DNA from 2 places in the Massilia sp. 01N417 genome. Region 2 is predicted to be linked to the other one. Evidence: predicted binding sites of a transcription regulator. Region 2 holds the regulator's gene; the other holds the start of a gene.

Region 1 (8,576 bases), on a different contig from region 2:
CATTCCGGCCCAGGTGCTGCCCGCGCAAGCGGATGCGCCTCCGGTCGGCTGCACGCTCACCAACATCAGCGTCAACGGCGCACGCATCGAGTCGAACTGCAGCCTGCCGGAAGACGGCGGCGAGATCGAACTGGAATTCGGCCTGACCTCGCCGATGGATGAAAAGGAAGTCCGGGTGAGGACGCGGGCGGCGGTGCGCAACGTCAGCGCGCTGCGCCGCGATTCGGACGAAACGGAGATCTTCGCCTACGGCGTGGAATTCCTGAAGCTGGATCCGATGCACTTCACCATGCTGCAGAACCTGACCTATGAGGTGCTGCTGGCGGACCGGCAGAAGATCGTCTGATCTCTGCCGCCGCCGCTCAGAAAAAGCCGGCTTTCCAGAGGCGTGGATAGTATAACTTGGGGTTGGCGGCCAGCTCCGCAGGCGTCAGGGACTCCTCAAGAACGTGCCCGGCAAGGTTGGGCACGACCGCGGCAACCAGCCCGCAAATTGCCGCAACCGCCAGGCAGGCAGTCAGCCAGTGAAGCCGCGTCGAGCTGCGAGGAGCAGCTTCATGCGACAAGGCCCTGACCCATCCGCTCGCGTACCCGAGGTATAGCACGATCGCCATTTGGCTTTGAGGCATGACGATTACGCCGGAAAAAAGACCATCCACAATAATTGCCGCTCCGGTCGTCAGCAGGACGGCGAGGGTCTGCTGGTTCGGGAGGTCGGAACTGACGATGCGCTTACCCGCGCGGATCAGTCCCCACATGCCGATCCCGATCCCGGCGAGCAGGCATAGCAAGGCAGGTACACCCCATTCGGCGCCGATCTGGAAAACGAAGTTGTGGGGATGAGCACCAAAGCTTAGTCCCACGCCATAGTGGGCGAAGTGCTGCGGGCCGGCGCCAAGCCAGGGATGGGCGGCGATCAGCTCACCGGCCAGCTGCCAAAGCTGATTGCGACCCGAGGTCGGATCGGTCGCCGTGCGGTGCATGAGGTTGGCTGCCGCATTGAACGGCTTCAATCCGGCCAGCATCGGCAGCAGGATAAAGCCCAGCACATAGACGATGCCACCGGCCAGCGCAGCCAGCGCCATCGCCTTCAGGAAGCTGCGGGCATGGGCACGGCGCGCCATGAGCGCCATCACGCAGCCGGCGCCCAGCGCCAGGATGCTGGCCCGTGCTTCGCTGACGAACAGCAGCGCCCACCAGAATGCGGCAAGCGCAAACCATGCCCAGCGCAAGACGCTTCGTTTCGGCGTCTGCAGGTGGATCAGCACGATCAGCGGCAGCAGGACGGTCTGCACATGATTGAAGAAGCGCATATTACTGAAACCGACACTGAGTCCGTGCATGTCGATCTGGTGACCGGCGGAGAGCGAGGCGGCGTACAGCAGCAGCACACGCAGGGAGTACAGGGCGCCGGCAATCCCTGCGCACTGCAGGACTACCAGCAGCCCGCTGCCTCCTGCTCGGCTGAGCCCGGCCGCGAGCGAGGCCGCGGCCAGCAGCAGGAGCAGCAGCATCGACCATTCATAGACGGCATGCGCCGGCGACCAGGCGTTCAGGCTCGATATGGCGCCGATGGCAAAGAAGGCGCCCAGGCACAGGCGGGCAGCCGGGTTCATGCCGGCGATGGTGTCCGCGGCATCGCGCCGCATGACGATGAAGGGGACCAGCAGCGCCAGCAGTCCCAGTTCGACGCAACGCTGGTCGTCATGTCCCGACGACCACAGGAAACCGGCGGCCATGGCGGCGATGACGAGCAGCGCCTGGATGGTGCCGTTCGGCTTTATTGCGGTCATGGAAAAACCGACGGCGGGGCGTGCAGGGATGAACATGAGACCTCTGGCTTGGGCGGTTTCGGAGGCGGAAATGAAAAAGCCGCCCGTAGGCGGCTTCTTTACCACTGGTAGGGATTAGGTACCCGAGGCAGAGGCAGCGGCGGCGATCGAGTTCTTCTCGAAAGCGGTCTTCAGGGTCGGGTTGGCCGTTGCCAGCGACGATGCATCGATGGTCCAGGTCACGTTGGTTGCGTTCAAGTGCGGGGTGAAGGTGACAGTCTTGGTGCCATCTTCGGTGCCTTTACCGATGTTATCCAGGGTCATGGTGATCACGCCAGCGTTGGCGACGCCGATCGACTTGACTTCCTTGGTTGCGGTAAAGGTCGGGAAACCGGTGTTGCAGTTGGTGGTGTCGCCAGCTTCCTGTGCGCACATCGCGACGGCGGTCTTGTACGGGTCAACAGCCGACAGCGCGTTCGCAGCCTTGGCCTTGGCGGTGTAGTCGCTGTAAGCCGGGATTGCGACGGCTGCCAGGATACCGATGATCGCCACGACGATCATCAGTTCGATCAGGGTAAAGCCGCCTTCGGCTTTCTTCATCATTTTCGGTGCTTTCATGGTATCTCTCCAGTTTTGGTACGACATTTAAAGGGGTGCTGCTTGTCCGGGGTGCTGCTTGCTTCTGCCCTTTACTATATGCAACTGCCGTGCCAGGTCGTTTCCATACGGAATCGTTATTTCGGAATCAACAAAATGGCCGGCGAGCGGCAATTTTTGTCGATTCAGCCGTTATGCATGACAATTTTTGTCAATTGGAGGGGCCAAAATCGTCTGCCCTGCCAAAAATTGTCATGTACCAACAAAAAACGGGGAGCCGAAGCTCCCCGTTTCCGTTCCTACTGTCTGAACTGGCAGATTACAGCATGGCCTTCAGCAGGCGAGCCATTTCCGACGGGTTCTTGGTGACCTTGATACCGCAGGCTTCCATGATTTCCAGCTTGGCTTGCGCGGTGTCGGCGCCGCCCGAGATCAGCGCGCCGGCGTGGCCCATGCGCTTGCCCGGAGGAGCGGTAACACCGGCGATGAAACCGACGACCGGCTTCTTCATGTTGTCCTTGATCCAGTAAGCAGCGTTCGCCTCGTCCGGGCCGCCGATCTCGCCGATCATGATGACTGCATCGGTATCCGGATCGTCGTTGAACATCTTCATGACGTCGATGTGCTTCAGACCGTTGATCGGGTCGCCGCCGATGCCGACTGCCGACGACTGGCCCAGGCCCAGTGCGGTCAGCTGACCGACTGCTTCATAGGTCAGGGTGCCCGAACGCGAAACGACGCCGATGCGGCCCTTCTTGTGGATGTGACCCGGCATGATGCCGATCTTGATTTCGTCCGGGGTGATCAGACCCGGGCAGTTCGGGCCCAGCAGCAGGGTCTTCGAACCGGCCTTGGCCATGCGATCTTTGACTTCCATCATGTCGCGGACCGGGATGCCTTCGGTGATGCAGATTGCCAGGTCCAGCTCGGCTTCGACGGCTTCCCAGATCGCGGCGGCGGCGCCTGCCGGCGGCACGTAGATCACGGACACGTTGGCGCCGGTGTTCTGCTTGGCTTCCTTGACGCTTGCGAAGATGGGGATGCCCTCGAAGTCTTCACCAGCTTTCTTCGGGTTCACACCGGCGACGAAGGCTTCACGGCCGTTCGCGTAGTCGCGGCACATGCGGGTGTGGAACTGGCCGGTCTTGCCGGTGATACCTTGGGTGATGACTTTGGTGTCTTTGTTAATCAGAATCGACATGTTATTTCCTTTGCGAATTAGGCTTGGCCAGCAGCGGCGGCAACGACCTGCTTCGCTGCGTCTTCCATGGTATCGGCCGAGATGATCGGCAGGCCGGAGTCGGCCAGCATCTTCTTGCCCAGGTCTTCGTTGGTGCCCTTCATGCGGACCACCAGCGGCACTTTCAGCGAGACGGCTTTCGATGCGGTGATCACGCCTTCGGCGATCACGTCGCAGCGCATGATCCCGCCGAAGATGTTGACCAGGATGGCTTTCAGGCCCGGGTTCTTCAGCATGATCTTGAATGCTTCGGTGACTTTCTCAGCCGTCGCACCGCCGCCCACGTCCAGGAAGTTGGCCGGCTCGCCGCCGAACAGCTTGATGGTGTCCATGGTGGCCATGGCCAGGCCGGCGCCGTTCACCAGGCAGCCGATGTTGCCGTCCAGCGAGATGTAAGCCAGGTCGAATTTCGAGGCTTCGACTTCGGCCGGATCTTCTTCGTCCAGGTCGCGGTAGGCGACGATTTCCGGGTGGCGGAACAGGGCGTTCGGGTCGAAGTTGAACTTGGCGTCCAGCGCGATGACTTTACCGTCGCCGGTCACGATCATCGGGTTGATTTCGGCCAGCGAGCAGTCGGTTTCCCAGTAGGCTTTGTACAGGCCTTGCAGGTTGACGCGGGCTGCGGCGATCGAGCCTTCCGGCACGCCGATCTTGCGGGCGACGTCGTCAGCCTGCGCGTCGGTCAGGCCGACCGACGGCTCGATCACGACGTTGTGGATCTTTTCCGGGTTGCTGTGCGCGACTTCTTCGATGTCCATGCCGCCTTCCGACGAGGCCATCAGGACGATCTTCTGGGTGACGCGGTCGGTGACCAGCGAGACGTACAGTTCCTGCTTGATGTCGGCGCCTTCTTCGATCAGCAGGCGGCGGACTTTTTGGCCTTCCGGGCCGGTCTGGTGCGTCACCAGCTGCATGCCCATGATCTGGTTCGCGTATTCGCGAACTTGCTCGATCGACTTGGCGACCTTGACGCCGCCGCCCTTGCCGCGGCCGCCAGCATGGATCTGCGCCTTGACTACCCAGACCGGGCCGCCCAGCTCTTCAGCTGCCTTGACGGCTTCGTCCACCGACATGCACGGAATGCCGCGCGGAACGGTCACTCCGAATTTTCGGAGGATCTCTTTGCCCTGATACTCATGGATTTTCATGCTGGCTTCCCTTCTTCTGTTACTGATTTAGAAATGCGGTTGAATAAATAGAGGCTACAAAAACCGGAATACTACCCCGACACCACCTTCAAGGCCCAGCGCGGGTAGTACTTGGCGACGGCGGGACCGTCGGTGCGCAGCGCATGGCAGCGATCGAGTTCATAAGGACGCTCGGCCGATTGCGCGGCCTCGCGGTTTTCCATGGCGTCGTCGGCAAAGGCCTGGATTGCCGCAGTGGGCAGGACCTGTGCCAGCTCGGTCAAATGGGTGCATCCGAGAACGCCGGACAGGCGGTCTTTCAGGTGCAGCCGGAAATGTTTCAGCAGCGACAAGCCAATCAATTTCTTGTAGGCGGGACCGATGGTGTCGCAATAACCGGGATAGGGTACGGCATCCGACGAAGCCTCGGCGTCCATGATGACCATCTCGTGGTCGATGGTCACGCGCAGCCTCAGGTCGTGCACAGGCAGGCCTCCCGGGCGGGGACCGGAAGGCAGGTCGATATCGTGGGTCTTGATGTCGCGGATGCAGGCGTCGAGGTCCCACAGCCCATCGTCGCGCGCGAACGCTTCAACGGTGATGGCGCGCGTGTGCCTTAGCTTACGCGGTGCGGGGGATGACAGGGGCATAAACACCAATGCCGGAATGCGGCGAAAAAAGTATGCAGCCGTTGTGCCTGATGCACGTTGCCGCAGCTTCTACGGCAACAACCGCTCTTGCGGCGCTGCTTAAACCATGAAAGTTTAGCACAGGGCGCCAGCGGATGCACCCGGCTGCCATTTTGACAGGCAGTTTGACAACACAGAAGTGCAAGCGCACAGCGTCAATCCGCCGTTGAGGAGGTGCCGCTGTGGGCGGCACGTCGGCGGGTGGCGCTGTGCGCTTGCGCCTCGCGCGGCTAACAAAGCCATCATGGCGGCGTTGTACCGTCTCGCCGTACTAGCGTACTGTCTTCGACGGTACGCCTTGCCCTGATGGCTTTGTTAGCCGCGTGTTACTTTACATCGGGCACTTCAGGACTCGTCGTCCTCGTCCCGTCCCTGCAGTGCGCTGCGGATCGCGCCCTGCGAAAAACCACGCGCCATGAGGAAGCGCATCTGTTTACTACGATCTTCGGCGTCCTGCGGAACCCGGTTGAACTTGCGGCGCCACACTTCGCGGGCGCGGGCAACTTCGGTTTCCTTCAGCCCGGACTTGAGCTCGTCGAGCTCTTCGCCCTTCAGGCCATGCTGCTGGAGTTCCGCCAGCACGCGGCTGTTGCCGTAGCGGCCGGCACGGCGGTGCACCAGGGACTCGGCGAACCTTTCCTGCGACAGCCAGTTGTTCTTTTCGAGGAAATCGAGGAGGGCTTCGACGTCGTCCCCCTCCTCGGCATAGCGAGACAGCTTGCGCCCCAGCTCGATCCGGCTGTGCTCGCGCGTCGATAGATACTTCAACGCGCGAGCCTTCAGGCTCAAAGTCTGTCTCACCGGGGCGCGGGTCGAAGATTACTCTTCGCCGCCGACAGCGGTCAGCTCGGCCGCACCGGCGCCGTCAACGGCAGCGACCGGTGCCAGTTCGCGCACGCCCAGGGCGGCGCGGACCTTGTTTTCGATCTCGCGGGCCAGGGCCGGGCGCTCGCGCAGGTAGATACGCGCATTGTCTTTACCTTGACCGATGCGTTCGCCACCATAGCTGTACCAGGAGCCCGACTTCTCGACGATCTTGTTGTCCACGCCCAGGTCGATGATCTCGCCTTCGCGGGAAGTGCCTTCGCCATACAGGATGTCGAAGTGGGCTTCCTTGAACGGAGGCGCGATCTTGTTCTTGACGACCTTGACCTTGGTTTCGTTACCGATCACCTCGTCGCCGGCCTTGATCGAACCGGTACGGCGGATGTCCAGGCGCACGGAGGCGTAGAACTTCAGCGCGTTACCGCCGGTCGTGGTTTCCGGGCTGCCGAACATGACGCCGATCTTCATACGGATCTGGTTAATGAAGATCACCAGGGTGTTCGTACGGTTGATCGACGCGGTCAGCTTGCGCAGCGCCTGCGACATCAGACGGGCTTGCAGGCCCGGCAGCGAGTCACCCATGTCGCCTTCGATCTCGGCGCGCGGGGTCAGTGCCGCCACCGAGTCGATGACCACCATGTCGACGCTGCCCGAACGCACCAGCGCATCGGTGATTTCCAGGGCTTGCTCGCCGGTGTCCGGCTGCGAGATCAGCAGCTCGTCCAGCTTGATGCCCAGCTTCTGCGCATAGGTGACGTCCAGCGCGTGCTCGGCGTCGATGAAGGCGCAGGTGCCGCCCAGCTTCTGCATCTGGGCAATGGTCTGCAGGGTCAGCGTGGTTTTACCCGACGATTCCGGACCGTAGATCTCGACGATACGGCCGCGCGGCAGGCCGCCGACGCCCAGTGCGATGTCCAGGCCCAGCGAGCCGGTGGACACGGTTTGTACTTCCTCGACCGGCGCATTGGTGTCCATGCGCATGACCGAGCCTTTACCGAATTGCTTTTCGATCTGCGCGAGGGCTGCTGCCAGCGCCTTGCCCTTCTCTGCTGCGTTTACTGCGGATTTTTTATCGTCCATGATTTACTTTCAGTCCTAGAGTGAACCAAGATAGGGACCGCTCGCGCGATTTCAATAGGAAGTACTGTATAAAATCCCAGTTGTTTTGGCAAGCGATATTTACCGCCGTTTGATCAATTCGACATGTTGCGAGATATCAAACACAATATGCAGGTAAGCTAGGCTCAAACGACAAAACCAGGGGGAGATCATGCGTATTTTACTAGCGGAGGATGATAGCGTACTTGCCGATGGCCTGACGCGCTCCCTGCGCCAGTCCGGCTACGCGATCGACTGCGTGAAGAACGGCCAGGATGCCGACACCGCGCTGTCGACCCAGGAATTCGACCTGCTGATCCTCGACCTCGGCCTGCCGAAGCTTTCCGGGCTCGACGTGCTGCGCCGCCTGCGCGCGCGCGGTTCGCTGCTGCCGGTGCTGATCCTTACCGCCGCCGACTCGATCGAGCAGCGCGTGGGCGGCCTCGACGCCGGCGCCGACGACTACATGGCCAAGCCCTTCGCCCTCTCCGAGCTGGAGGCGCGGGTGCGCGCCCTGACCCGGCGCGGCCAGGGCGGCGGTTCGACCGTGATCCGCCACGGTCCGCTGGTGTACGACCAGGTCGGCCGCAGTGCCTACATCGACGACCAGATGCTGGACCTGTCGGCGCGCGAACTGGGCCTGCTCGAAATCCTGCTGGCGCGTACCGGCCGCCTGGTGTCCAAGGAACAGCTGGTCGACCACCTGTGCGAATGGGGCGAGGAAGTCTCGAACAACGCCATCGAAGTCTATGTGCATCGCCTGCGCAAGAAGATCGAGACCGGCGGCATCCGCATCGCCACCGTGCGCGGCCTGGGCTACTGCCTGGAACGCTATTCCGACAGCGCACGCAAGGCGCAGGCCGCCGGCAGCGGCAAGTAAGGCGGCGGGCAAGGCCGGCACATGAAGTCCCTGAAGCGGCGCGGCGCCGGCATCCTCGCGCCCGAATCCGGCCCCGGCTCGACCTTCGATCCCGTGTATGTTCCTCCGCGGCCCGAGCCCGAGGAGAGCATGCAGCATTCGCTGTTCGGCGAGATCCTCGACTGGATGCTGGCCCCGCTGCTGCTGCTGTGGCCGATGAGCATCGCCATCACCTACCTGGTTGCGAAATCGATCGCCAACCAGCCCTTCGACCATGCGCTCGAAGACAGCGTCACCGTGCTGGCCCAGCAGGTCAAGGAAGTGGACGGCAAGGTGGTGGCGCGCCTGCCCGGCAGCACGCGCGACTTC
Region 2 (8,576 bases):
GCGACCCCTTCGGCATCCGTCCGCTGTGCCTGGGCGTGAACGAGACCGAGAACGGTCCCGAATACCTGGTTGCCAGCGAATCGGTGGCGCTCGAGGGCCTCGGCTTCCGCTTCGTGCGCGACATCGCGCCGGGCGAGGCGGTCTTCATCGACGACGCCAGCCAGCTGCATTCGCGCCAGTGCGCCGAGAACCCGTCGCTGAATCCCTGCGCCTTCGAATACGTCTACCTGGCCCGTCCTGACTCCGTCATCGACGGCGCCTCGGTCTACGCGACCCGCCTGCGCATGGGTGAATACCTGGCCGACAAGATCCGCCAGGAAATCCCGGTCGAGGACATCGACGTCGTGATGCCGATCCCCGATTCCTCGCGTCCGGCCGCGATCCAGCTGGCACTGAAGCTGGGCGTCGAGTACCGTGAAGGCTTCATCAAGAACCGCTACATCGGCCGTACCTTCATCATGCCGGGCCAGGGCATGCGCAAGAAGTCGGTGCGCCAGAAACTGAACGCGATCGCGTCCGAGTTCAAGGACAAGAACGTGCTGCTGGTCGACGACTCGATCGTGCGCGGCACCACCAGCCGCGAGATCGTGCAGATGGCGCGTGAAGCCGGCGCCCGCAAGGTCTTCTTCGCCTCGGCCGCGCCGCCGGTGCTGTACCCGAACGTGTACGGCATCGACATGCCGACCCGCGACGAACTGATCGCCCACGGCCGCACCGTGGAAGAGGTGTGCCGCGAGATCACCGCCGACCGCCTGGTCTACCAGGACATCGAGGCGCTGAAGAAATCGATCATGGACGTGAACCCGGCGCTGACCAGCGTCGAGGCCTCCTGCTTCGACGGCGTCTACATCACCGGCGACATCTCGCCGGAGTACCTGGACCGGCTGGAAAGCCATCGCCACAAGAGCTCGGGCAAGTCGTCCGAGGACCTGGTGCGGACCCAGCTGAATCTGAACCCGCCCGTCGCCGCGGAGTAACAATGTGGACGTGGGCACTCCGTGCCCACGTTCACCATTCGGACACCAATCGATATAGCCCGATCATGAGCGACACGAACAACTACGGCTTCACCACCACCATCCTCCACAACGACCGCCGCAAGACCATCGAGCAGGGCTCGCTGCACAAGCCCATCCACACCTCGGTGGCCTTCGGCTACGGCGATGCGCGCCAGCTGGCCTCGGTCTTCCAGGGCAAGGAACCGGGCTTCCGCTACGGCCGCCAGGGCAACCCGACGGTGTCGGCGCTGGAAGACAAGATCAGCAAGATGGAAGACGGCGTCGCCACCCTGTGCTTCGCCACCGGCATGGCCGCGATCGGCGCGCTGGCCCAGGCGCTGCTGAAGGAAGGCGACCACGTGGTCTCGTCCAGCTTCCTGTTCGGGAATACCAACAGCCTGTGGAACACGGTGGCGGGGCAGGGCACCGAAGTCTCCTTCGTCGATGCCACCGACGTCGCCAACGTCGAGGCGGCGCTGCAGCCCAACACCCGCATGGTGTTCGTCGAGACCATCGCCAATCCGCGCACCCAGATCGCGGATCTGGCGCGCATCGGCGAGCTGTGCCGCGAGCGCGGCATCCTCTACGTGGTCGACAACACCATGACCACGCCCTGGCTGTTCCGCCCGAAGGCGGTGGGCGCCGGCCTGGTGGTCAATTCGCTGACCAAGTCGATCGGCGGCCACGGCATGGCGCTGGGCGGCGCCCTGACGGACACCGGCCTGTACGACTGGAGCGCCTATCCGAACATCGCGCCGAACTTCCGCAAGCAGCCGGCCAAGGCCCAGGGCATGGCCCAGCTGCGCGCCAAATCGCTGCGCGACTTCGGCGCCTCGCTGGCGCCGGAAGCGGCCCACCACATCGCCGTCGGCGCCGAGACCCTGGCGCTGCGCATGGACCGCACCTGCGCCAACGCGCTGGCGCTGGCCAGGATGCTGGAAGCGGATGAGCGCGTCGCCGCCGTCCACTACCCGGGCCTGGCTTCGCACCCCCAGCACGGCATCGCCACCGAGCTGTTCCGTGCCTACGGCTCGCTGTTCAGCTTCGAGCTGAAGGACGGCATCGACTGCTTCGACTACCTGAACCGCCTGCAGATAGCGATCCCGGCCAGCAACCTGGGCGACACCCGCACCCTGGTGATCCCGGTCGCGCACACGATCTTCTTCGAGATGGGGGCGGAGCGCCGCGCCAGCATGGGCATCGCCGAGTCGCTGATCCGGGTGTCGGTGGGCATCGAGGATACGGCCGACCTGCTGGCCGACTTCGGCAACGCGCTGGCCGGCTGAGCCCGGCATTTTATCCATAGCGAATTGTCATAATACAAAGGCAAGTCTATGATCGGCCTCACCAATCATTTGGAGAGAGACGATGAAACGACTTGCTTTTGCAGTGCTGATGCTGGCCGCCGGGATGGCCTGGGCCGACGATCTCGGCGATGCCGAAAAAGCCTTGCGCGCCAAGGAATACGACAAGGCCTTGCCGATCTACACGAAGCTGGCGAATGCCGGCAATGCCGAAGCGCAGTTCCGCCTGGGCGAGATGTACTGGTATGGCGACGGCACGGCGGTCGACATGGGCAAGTCGCAGGCCTGGCTGCAGAAGGCGGCCGCCTCCGGCCACGGCGGCGCGAAGGAGTCGCTGGCGGTGCTCAAGGAGCGCGAACAGCGTGCCGGCGACCTGGCTTACTGGACCGGCTACAAGGGCGATGACCTGGTGACCGGCAAATACGCCTGCCCGATGCCGAAGATCCCGCAGGTGTCGAAGACGAATGAGGAAATCAACCGGGTCAGCGCCGAGATCGCCCAATGGGAAACCTGCTACAACGACTTCGTGGCCGGCGTGAACCAGGCGCCGCCGGGCGTCAAGCGCATCCCGGCCGACATCCTCAAGCTGATGAGCCCGCACGAAGCCGAGCAGGCCGCCTCCCGCATCGATGACGTCACGGTGGCCGTGGTCACCCGCCGCCAGGCCGAGGCGCTGAACTTCACCTCGGAGCGCGACGCCTGGTACACGGCAACCCAGTCCTTCGTGGCGGAATCGAATGCCAAGAGCGAGGCGAACAAGCGCCAGCTCGACGTCGAGAACCGGCGCGCGGCCGACGCCAGCAACGAATACAACCGCAGGGTCACGCAGGGCGCCACCTTTGCCAAGCCTGCTTCGACCGGCAAATAGGCGGGGGCAACAAGCAAGGCTTGTTGAGCTGGCAGGGCTGTGGGGGTATGATAAATTTCTTTTTCACAGCCTTGCTTCACAGCTCTTTTCCATGAAGACACTCCTGTTATGCGTCGCACTGCTGGCGGCCGGTACCGTCCGTGCCGACGAGCTGGCCGATGCGGACGCCCTGTTCGCCAAGAAGGCCTATCCAGAAGCCCTGCAGAAGTACACCAAACTGGCGAATGCCGGCAACGTCACGGCCCAGCAGCATCTCGGCGAAATGTATTTTTACGGCGAAGCCGGCGCCGTCGACATGGACAAGGCCGCCGGCTGGTTCCGCAAGGCGGCCGCCAAGGGCAATGCCGTCGCCATCGCCTCGCTCGAGATGATGAAGCAGCGCGAGGTCCGCCGCGCCGACATCGACTACTGGATGACGAAATACGACGGCTCCGACGTCCGCACCGACGAGTACCGCTGCCCGGCGCCGCGCTTCCCGGCGGTCTCGCGCCAGACCGAGGAGATCGACCGCTACAGCGCGAAGATGAAGGCCTGGCAGGATTGCTACAACCGCTACGCCGAACACCTGAATGCCGTCACCCCGCTGAACAAGCGGATTCCCGAGGACGTCCGTAAATTGATGACCAAGGCCGAATACGAGACGGCAAGCAAGCACCTCGACGCGGTGCAGGAAGGGCTGTCGGAGGACGCCAGGATCAGCGCCAGGATGGTCGTGGCCGACTTCACGGTGTGGCGCGACGCCACCGACGCCTATGTCAGCCAGCACAACGAAATCGTCAAGAGCGGGCCGACGCCCGAGCGCGAGAAGGACCTGGAAGCGCGCAAGAACAACTATAACGGCGCAGGCACGAAGTAAGCCGTCCGCCGAATGAAGAACGCCCCGCCGGCGCAAGCCGGGCGGGGCGTTTTATTTTGCCAAGTGGCAAAACTTAGTGCAGGATCAGTGCCACGATCGCAGCAGGCCGACGGCCAGGCCTTCGAGCGCGAACTCGTCGGTGTGCGGATCGACCGTGATGACGGAGAAGTCCGGGTTTTCCGGCAGCAGTTCGATGGTGCCGCCGCTCTTGCGGTAGCGCTTGACGGTGACTTCATCGCCGATGCGGGCGACCACGATCTGGCCGTTCTTGGCCGAATCCACTTTCTTGACGGCCAGGAAGTCGCCATCGCAGATGCCGGCGTCGCGCATCGACCAGCCCTTGACCTTCAGCAGGAAGTCGGGCTTGCTCGAAAACATGGCCGGGTCGACCGAGTAGGTGGCCTCGACGTGTTCCTGGGCCAGGATCGGCGAACCGGCGGCGACGCGGCCGACCAGCGGCAGCGACATCAGCAGGGCGGCCGGGACTGCCGGTACCGGCGCGGCATCGGCTGCGGCGCCGACCAGGCGGATGCCGCGCGAAGTGCCGGGAGAAATTTCGATCGCGCCCTTGCGCGCCAGGGCTTGCAGGTGTTCTTCGGCCGCATTGGCCGAGCGGAAACCCAGCTCCTGCGCGATTTCGGCGCGGGTCGGCGGGAAACCGGTGTTGTCGATCGCTTCCTTGATCAGGTTGAGGATCTGTTCTTGCCGTGCGGTGAGCTTGAGCATGTCAAAGATTAATTCGTAGGTGAGCGGTAGTGCGGGGCGAACCCGATACCCTGTATTTTTGTACAGTATTGCGCCGGACGCAAGGGGAATCCGTGCGATTTGCCGGTTTTTTTTGCCTGCCGGGCACAGCCGATACCCATGCGGCGAACCGGGCCGCCGAGCGGCCGTAAAACGGCGATTGAGCTCTTGACGTTTTTACGGTTATAATGTCGGGCTTTCCCTTCCCACACTCGTCTTGACGCCGAGGTGGGCATTTGTTTAAACGTCCTTAAGGAGTGTTGCATGCGTCATTATGAAATCGTGTTTATCGTCCACCCGGACCAGAGCGAGCAGGTTCCGGCGATGATCGAGCGCTACAAGACCACGGTCACCTCGCGCGGCGGTAACATCCACCGCGTCGAAGACTGGGGCCGCCGTCAAATGGCTTACCAGATCCAGAAGCTGCCGAAGGCACACTACATCTGCATGAACATCGAGTGCGACAACGAGACCCTGGTCGAGCTGGAAACCGCATTCAAATTCAATGATGCCGTGCTGCGTCACCTGACCGTCAAGATGAAGAAGGCCGAAACCGCGCCGTCGCCGATGATGAAATCGGTGCAGCGCGAAGACGCAGCCAAGAGCCATCGCGCCGAGCAGGCAGCTGCTCCGGCCGCAGCCGCTTAATTCTTAATCTTAAGAAAGAAGCGCGCAAGGGCAGTGAACGAGCTGTTGCTGGTCGCAAGCATCGCGGAACGCGATGCCCTGCGCTATACCCCGGCCGGCATCCCGATCGTCAGCGGCATCCTGCAACATGGATCGCAGCAGGTGGAAGCGGGGATTGCCAGGCAGGTCGAATTCGAGATGTCCGCGCTGGCCGCGGGCGATGTTTCGAAGCGATTTGCCGACGCCGAACTCGGTGCGGTCTACGAGTTTCGCGGGTTCATGGCCAGGAAGAACCGCAACAGCAAAGCCCTGGTGTTTCACATCATTGATTTCATTTAGATAGATACAGGAGCCTAAAATGGCATTCGGTAAAAAATTCGACAAAAACAAAGCCAAGGAAAAACTGAAGCGCAAACAGCAGAACCCGCTGTTCAAGCGCAAGAAGTTCTGCCGCTTCACCGCTGCAGGCGTGGAACAGGTTGACTACAAAGACGTCGACACCCTGAAGGATTTCGTCCAGGAAAACGGCAAGATCATGCCGGCACGCCTGACCGGTACCAAGGCGCACTACCAGCGCCAAGTGGACACCGCCATCAAGCGCGCCCGCTACCTGGCCCTGCTGCCGTACACCGACCTGCACAACGCTTAATCGTCGGTCACGACACGTATACTGGAGAATAATATGCAAGTCATCCTGCTGGAAAAAGTCGTCAACGTCGGCAACCTGGGCGACGTCGTCAAGGTCAAGGACGGTTACGCACGTAACTTCCTGATCCCGCAAAAGAAAGCCCGCCGTGCAACCGAATCGGCCGTGGCCGAGTTCGAAGTCAAGCGCGCCGAACTGGAAAAAGCAGCCGCCGAGAAACTGGCAGCCGCTCAAGGCCAGGGCGACAAGCTGAACGGCATGACCATCACCATCGCCCAGAAAGCTGGCGTGGACGGCCGTCTGTTCGGTTCCGTGACCAACTTCGACATCGCTGAAGCCCTGAGCAAGCAAGGTTTCGCCGTCGAAAAGGCCAACGTGCGCATGCCGACCGGCCCGCTGAAGACCACCGGCGAGCACCCGGTTGCCGTCGCCCTGCACACCGACGTCGTCGTTGACGTGACGGTTGCCGTGGTTGGCGAAGCTGCCTAAGCAATAGCTGTTGCAAGAATGAAAAAGCCGGGTTCGCCCGGCTTTTTTTATGCGTGAAAAATCACCAATGATTTCAGTCGGCAGTGCGGAAACGGTATAATGTCGGCCATGAACACCCCAGCAGACCCGCAGATCGAGTCGCTCCGCATTCCCCCGCATTCCATCGAAGCAGAACAGTCCGTCATCGGCGGCCTGCTGCGCGATAACGCGGCGTGGGACCGCATTGCCGATTTCATGCATGCGGAGGACTTTTACCGCTACGACCACCGGATCATCTTCGAACAGATGGTCCGCCTGATCAATGCTGGCAAACCTGCCGACGTGATCACCGTGTACGAGTCGCTCGTCCAGCTCGGCAAGGCCGAGGAAGTGGGCGGGCTGCAGTACCTCAACGCCATGGCGCAAAATACGCCATCCGCTGCCAACATCCGCCGATACGCCGAGATCGTCCGCGACCGCGGCGTGCTGCGCCAGCTCATCACCGTGGCCGACGAAGTCTCGGCCAAGGCCTTCAATCCCCAGGGCGCCGAGGTCAAGCAGATCCTCGACGAAGCCGAATCGCGCATCTTCGCGATCGCCGAGCAGGGCGCCCGCGGCGCCCAGGGCTGGCTGCCGGTGCAGCCGCTGCTGACCCAGGTGGTCGAGCGCATCGACGAACTCTACTCGCGCGAAAACCAGGGCGAGATCACCGGCGTCCCGACCGGCTTCATCGACCTCGACAAGATGACCTCCGGCCTGCAGCCGGGCGACCTGGTCATCGTCGCCGGCCGTCCCTCGATGGGCAAGACGGCGTTCTCGGTCAACATCGGCGAGGCCGTCGCGGTCGAGGCCGGCCTGCCGGTCGCGATCTTCTCGATGGAGATGGGCGGCACCCAGCTCGCCATGCGTATGCTGGGCTCGATCGGCCAGCTCGACCAGCACCGCCTGCGTACCGGCAAGCTGATCGACGAGGACTGGCCGCGCCTGACGCATGCGATCCAGAAGATGAACGACGCCCAGATCTTCATCGACGAGACGCCGGCGCTGAATCCGATCGAGATGCGCGCCCGTGCGCGCCGCCTGGCGCGCCAATGTGGCAAGCTCGGCCTGATCATCGTCGACTACCTGCAGCTGATGCAGGGTTCGAAGCCGGGCGACAACCGTGCTTCGGAAATTTCTGAAATTTCGCGTAGCCTGAAGGGCCTGGCCAAGGAGCTGGGCTGTCCGGTGATCGCACTGTCCCAGCTGAACCGATCGCTGGAACAACGCCCGAACAAGCGTCCGGTCATGTCCGACCTGCGCGAATCGGGCGCTATCGAGCAGGACGCGGACGTCATCATCTTCCTGTACCGCGACGAAGTCTATAACCCGGACTCGCCCGACAAAGGTACCGCCGAGATCATTATCGGCAAACAGCGTAACGGCCCGATCGGGGCGGTGCGACTGACCTGGATGGGTATGTATACCAAGTTCGGGAATTACAGCGGCAGTCTGTCCATCTACCAGGGCGACTAAGCCGGTAACGACTGCGGCGCGACCTGTGCCGCAGCCCTTGAAGTTCCAAGAGATTTACAACGGAGAACCTATGTTTGGACGCCTGATGCCCACTGAGGGCAAATTTTTCGACCTCTTCAACCAGCACGCGGCCCTGTGCGTGAAGGGTGCACAAGAAATGGTCGGCCTGATGACCAACTTCGACGACCTGGAAAACCGCACCCACGCCGTGGAGAGCATCGAAAAACAGGCGGACAAGATCACCTACGCTTGCGTCGACCTGCTGCACAAGACCTTCATCACGCCGCTGGACCGTGACGACATCCACAAGCTGATCACCCGCATGGACGACATCCTCGACATGATGGAGGACGCCGCCCAGACCATCTCGCTGTACGACCTGCACGCCGTGACGCCGGAAGCCAAGCGCCTGGCCGAGCTGTGCCTGGCCTGCTGCGAAAAGGTCCAGCAGGCCGTCGGCATGCTGCACAACATGGACAACGCCCAGAAGATGGTCGCGATCTGCGAAGAGATCGACCGCCTGGAATCGGACGCCGACCACGTGATGCGC

The links. Region 2 encodes LexA, which represses DNA repair genes until DNA is damaged. Its sites were predicted from a motif close to ACTGTATNNNNATACAGT; they were not measured.
Region 1: a site for LexA is predicted at 7,394-7,411, ahead of recA (recombinase RecA). Genes of this name have one in related genera too.

The regions. Positions count from the first base shown of each region.
Region 1 is NZ_JBFTRS010000025.1:58,452-67,027, forward strand. Features, by position in the region: gene AC1DOQ_RS22720 (flagellar brake protein) at 1-346, shown strand, start outside; gene AC1DOQ_RS22725 (O-antigen ligase family protein) at 363-1,829, opposite strand; gene AC1DOQ_RS22730 (pilin) at 1,908-2,390, opposite strand; gene sucD (succinate--CoA ligase subunit alpha) at 2,689-3,570, opposite strand; gene sucC (ADP-forming succinate--CoA ligase subunit beta) at 3,588-4,757, opposite strand; gene AC1DOQ_RS22745 (DUF2889 domain-containing protein) at 4,829-5,386, opposite strand; gene recX (recombination regulator RecX) at 5,771-6,226, opposite strand; gene recA (recombinase RecA) at 6,245-7,330, opposite strand; gene AC1DOQ_RS22760 (response regulator) at 7,521-8,228, shown strand; gene AC1DOQ_RS22765 (sensor histidine kinase) at 8,250-8,576, shown strand, end outside.
Region 2 is NZ_JBFTRS010000019.1:12,359-20,934, forward strand. Features, by position in the region: gene purF (amidophosphoribosyltransferase) at 1-977, shown strand, start outside; gene AC1DOQ_RS19280 (cystathionine gamma-synthase family protein) at 1,043-2,284, shown strand; gene AC1DOQ_RS19285 (tetratricopeptide repeat protein) at 2,367-3,170, shown strand; gene AC1DOQ_RS19290 (tetratricopeptide repeat protein) at 3,262-4,026, shown strand; gene lexA (transcriptional repressor LexA) at 4,111-4,752, opposite strand; gene rpsF (30S ribosomal protein S6) at 5,035-5,418, shown strand; gene priB (primosomal replication protein N) at 5,452-5,736, shown strand; gene rpsR (30S ribosomal protein S18) at 5,756-6,046, shown strand; gene rplI (50S ribosomal protein L9) at 6,080-6,532, shown strand; gene AC1DOQ_RS19320 (replicative DNA helicase) at 6,641-8,026, shown strand; gene AC1DOQ_RS19325 (DUF47 domain-containing protein) at 8,097-8,576, shown strand, end outside.